One region of the Paenarthrobacter sp. NPDC089675 genome, then DNA from elsewhere that is predicted to be linked to it. Evidence: predicted binding sites of a transcription regulator. Region 1 holds the regulator's gene; the other holds the start of a gene.
The links. The regulator HspR, encoded in region 1, represses chaperone genes until heat shock. The targets are predictions, from matches to a motif close to AAGTTGAGTCNNNNNGACTCAACTT.
Positions count from the first base shown of each region.

Region 2: clpB (ATP-dependent chaperone ClpB) is a predicted target of HspR. The motif match lies at 1,179-1,203, and genes of this name have one in related genera.

Region 1 is NZ_JBIVHM010000009.1:13,315-15,701, forward strand. Features, by position in the region: gene ACIPY2_RS17465 (hypothetical protein) at 1-221, shown strand, start outside; gene ACIPY2_RS17470 (DUF3040 domain-containing protein) at 166-480, opposite strand; gene ACIPY2_RS17475 (hypothetical protein) at 755-1,138, shown strand; gene ACIPY2_RS17480 (heat shock protein transcriptional repressor HspR) at 1,135-1,572, opposite strand; gene ACIPY2_RS17485 (DnaJ C-terminal domain-containing protein) at 1,583-2,387, opposite strand, start outside.
Region 2 is NZ_JBIVHM010000010.1:120,446-122,832, forward strand. Features, by position in the region: gene clpB (ATP-dependent chaperone ClpB) at 1-1,140, opposite strand, end outside; gene ACIPY2_RS18895 (MSMEG_1061 family FMN-dependent PPOX-type flavoprotein) at 1,277-1,894, shown strand; gene ACIPY2_RS18900 (sulfate/molybdate ABC transporter ATP-binding protein) at 1,898-2,387, opposite strand, start outside.

The DNA.
Region 1 (2,387 bases):
CAGCCGAGGCGGCAGTGAAACGGGCAACCCGGGCGCTTCGGCGCAGCTCGCCGAAAAGCCGTTCCGGTGGCGCGGCCTGGGTGGCTCTGATCGCGGCGGTTGGACTTATTGCCGGAGCGGTGCTGGCCTGGCGGAAGATGGTTCCCTCCGGCGAACCCGCTCCCGTCAGCCACCCGGAGAATCCGGACCGTCCTGCCCGTACCGGCGAAGACGGCGCCTAAGCACCAGTCTGCTCAGGAGCAGGTAAGCGCCTCCTCCGGCAACAAGGAACCCGGCAACACCCACTATCAGGATCTGGGTAATGATTCCGGCGATTACCAGTGCGAAGCCAACAAGCAACACCAGGCCGCCGATGACCATCCGGGCTGCGGTCCCCCGCAGCCGGCCGGACTTCAACTGCAAATCCAGATCGGGATCCGTCGCGGCAAGGCCACGCTCGAGCTCTTCGAGGCTTCTGCGCTCTTCCTCCGATAACGACATCGGAATCATTCCTCATCCCACGAGTTCCACGGCGCACTTCGGCGTCCACCGCTCATCCCTCTGCACGTACCCTGCTTGCCGTGCCCTGCCTTCATTATCTGACGGTTTGTGCAGAGTAGCCACAGGCTCGCTTCCTTGGCCCCGCTACGGTCAACCACCCGCAGGTGCGGCGATACTGTGACAAGCTAGGAAGGCACCCCGGCATGACGTACGGCAAACCAACTGGAAGGCGATTCTTCCCATGGCACGACGATCTGCAAAAATATCGAACCGAGTGAAGCCAGGAGTCGACGCGCGCCCCCAGCGCGGCCGCGCGGCTTGGTTGATCTTCGCAGGCCTCTTGGCGGGTATCGCCGGAGGCGCTTTTGCTTGGCGGATACTGGCTCCCGAGGGAAAACCTGTACGCCGAACGGACAGCGTCCCGAATGACGTCCAGCCCCAGGAGCTGGTAGTTCCCACCGAGCCCGTGGAAATTTCCACGCGCATGCGGCCGGGCGAATGGACCGAAGAGTCCCTCGCAGCCCATATCGAGGAGTACAAGCAGCAGATCCGCGGGATGGGCGCTGCTGAGTCCGAGATCGTGACCGAGGTGGAGCGGACCGAACAGGGTGCGGCCAAGGTAGTGGTCCGGTGGGACCGCCGCGGGCCGGCTGTTTAGCCCAGGTTCTGGTTCTCACCCTGCCGCGGACGCCATACGACGACGGCCTGGGACCTTCCGCGCGGTCGCTGGCCCCGGGCGAGGCTCACCACGTCTCCGGCGGCTCCCGCTGCGAAGATCCTCGCGTCCACCGGCGTCCGGCGTCGTGACAGTTCCTCGGTCAGTTCCGCCACCCTGTATTGCAGGGCGGCTACTTGGTTTTCGAGGTCCAGGATCCGCTTGATGCCCTCCAGGGAAACGCCCGACTGTGACAGGCGCTGGACCTCCCGCAGCTTGTTGACATCGTTCTGCGAATAGCGCCGGGATTTGCCCGGCGCGCGGCTGGGCGAGACGATGCCCAGCCGGTCGTACTGGCGCAACGTCTGCGGATGCATGTCGGCAAGCTCCGCGGCGACGGAGATGACGAAGATCGGCTGGTTGACGTCGATTGCCATGACCCTCTCCTTACAACCGGGCCTTCGCGGCCAGGTCGTGACGCGGATTGGCGTCCGAGGTGGCGGCAGCGAACGCCTTCACCGCTTCCTCTGCTTCCTTGTTCAGGTTTTGGGGAACAGCGACGTCGATGGTCACCAGCAGGTCGCCGGTCGCCTTCGATGTCTTCACCCCCCGGCCCTTCACACGCAAAGTGCGGCCAGCAGGGGTGCCCGCCGGGACACGCAACTTGACGGTGTCGCCGTCGAGCGTTGGAACTTCAATGGTGGCGCCGAGCGCCGCTTCCGCGAACGTCACGGGTACGTGGACGCGGATGTTGTCGCCGTCGCGCTGGAAGAAATCGTGGGGTTTCACGTTGACCGTGATGATGAGGTCGCCGTTCCCGGCCGGGCCAACGTTGCCTTTGCCGCGCTGGCGGACCTTCTGGCCGTCCTTGATTCCCGCCGGAATCTTGACGTCGATGACGTTCCCGTTGCTTTCACGAAGGCTCACCGTGGTGCCCTTGATGGAACCCGCGAACGAGATCGTGGTGGACGCGGTGCGGTCCGAGCCCTTCTGCGGTGCGCGCTGGAAGCCCGTGGGGCCTCCGCCAAAACCGCCGCCGAACAGGTCAGCGAACTCAGGCGGAATACCGCCGCCCTGCGGTTGACGAGCCCCGGCACCGCCGCCGAACAGGCCGCCGAACAGGTCCTCGAACCCGCCGTTGGTTCCTGCACCGCCACGTCCTGCGCCCGGAGCAAACCGTGCGCCGCCACCCATGGCACGGATGGCGTCATACTGCTGCCGGTCCTCAGGACTCGACAACACCGAGTAAGCC
Region 2 (2,387 bases), on a different contig from region 1:
CCGGTTGGAAAGCGTCGCGGCGGCAACCAACGCCGAGTCCGCGATGGCCACCTTGTGGTGCGCTTCGTAGCGCTCCTTGAGTCCGCGGAGGATGCCGATGGTGTCCTCCACGCTCGGCTCGCCAACGTAAACCTGCTGGAACCGGCGCTCCAAGGCGGGGTCCTTCTCGATGTTCTCGCGGTACTCGTCCAGGGTGGTGGCACCGATCAGGCGGAGTTCGCCGCGGGCCAGCATGGGCTTGAGCATGTTGCCTGCGTCCATGGCGCTCTCGCCCGTGGCCCCTGCGCCAACAACGGTGTGGATCTCGTCGATGAACGTGACAATCTGGCCGTTGGAGTTCTTGATCTCCTCCAGGACAGCCTTCAGCCGTTCTTCGAATTCACCGCGGTACTTGGCGCCGGCCACCATCGAGGCAAGATCCAAGGCAATGAGGGTCTTGCCCCGCAGGCTCTCCGGAACGTCACCGGCAACCATGCGCTGGGCCAGCCCTTCGACGACGGCGGTCTTGCCGACGCCGGGCTCACCGATGAGCACCGGGTTGTTCTTGGTGCGACGGCTCAGGACCTGCACTACGCGACGGATCTCGCTGTCACGGCCGATCACGGGGTCCAGCTTGCCGGAACGGGCCACGGCTGTGAGGTCTGTGCCGAACTTCTCCAATGCCTGGAAGGTGTTCTCCGGGTCCGGTGAGTTGACGTTACGGTCACCGCGGACACCCGGCAGGGCAGCAAGCAGTGCCTCGTGGGAAGCACCGGCGTCGCGCAGCAACTTGCCCACGGCGTCACTGCCGGCCGAAAGACCCAACAGCAGATGCTCGGTGGAAACGAACGAATCGCCCAGCTTCTCGGCCTCGTTCTGGGCCGCCTGGATGGCTTGCATGGATTGGCGGGAAAGCTGTGCCTGCTGGACCGAACTTCCCGATGACGACGGCAGGGCTTTGATGGCCGCACTCGCCTGGACGCTCACAGCGTCAGGATCGGCACCGGTGGCACGGAGCAAGGCGACAGCTACGCCTTCCCGCTGGTCCATGAGCGCTTTCAGGAGATGGGCCGGTTCCAGCTGTGGATTCCCGGCGGTTGAAGCGTTCATGGCGGCCGCAGAGAGGGCCTCCTGGCTCTTGGTGGTGAATTTGACGTCCAAAGAGAGCTCCCTTTCTGGAGTAGGACCAACTGGTTTCAAAGTTGAGTCTACTACGCTCAAGTTTGGATTTGGCCCACCGTCTTCCATGTTTGCCCAAGGCGAAACCGCTGTCCAGCACTCCGCGTAGGCTGGGGCCATGAAACCCATCGACACCGCGGACGAGCTGGACCAATTGATCGGCCAACCCTTGGACAGGGTAAGGAAGAAAGTCCGCCGCGAACTCAGCGCCTTCGACCGGCAGTGGCTTGCGGCCAGCCCCTTTTGCGTTATTTCGACGGCGGATGCCCAAGGCCGCGTGGACGCTTCACCTAAGGGCGATCCCGCCGGCTTCATCGAAGTGCTGGACGACAACACCATCGCGATTCCGGAAAGGCCGGGAAACAAGCTGGCGTTCGGCTTCCGGAACATCCTCGAAAACCCGAACGTAGGAATCCTCTCGGTAGTCCCTGGCAGGACGGACACCCTGCGGATCAACGGGAAGGCGCAACTGGTCAGCGATGGCGACTTCTTCGACCGGATGGTGGTCAAGGGCCACCGACCCCGGGTTGCAGTGGTGGTTTCCGTCGAAGAGGTCTTCACGCATTGTGGCAAGGCCTTCCTGCGCAGCGGGCTCTGGGACCCGGAGAGTTGGAATCCCGAAGCCCTGCCGAGCATCGCGGTCCTCTCCAAGACCTACGTCCAGCCGGACACACCCCTTGAGGAACTCGAGTCCTACTACGGACCCTCCTACACGGAACGCATGTACCGCGAGTAGGTTTCAGGCTGGATAAATGGACACCAGGGCCGATTTCACCACGAACCGGACCTCCATCCCGGGCTCCAGCCCCAAATCTGCCGACGCCGCCGGGGTGATATCCGCAGCCAAGACGCTGCCGGCCTCCCCCGCATGGACCCGGATCTGGTCGCCATGCGGTTCCAACTCCGTCACAGTCACCGGATACGAGTTGCGAGGGCTTCCGTGAACATCACCCAGGAAGACGGAAACTGCCGACGGCGGAAACGCCGCCACCCCGGCCTGGCCGGGCACGGGTGACCACTCGGGATCGTGCTGTCCGGCGAACAGCCGCCCATCCGGCGTCGTGATTCCCTCCCGCGCAATGGTCCCGGTGACGATGTTCAGCCCCGCGAGCCCGGCAGCGAAATGGCTGCGCGGGCGCTCCAGCACTTGTCGAGTAGGGCCCTCTTCCGTGATGCGTCCGTCTTCAAGGACGATGACGCGGTCGGCGAGCATGTAGGCGTCAAGGACG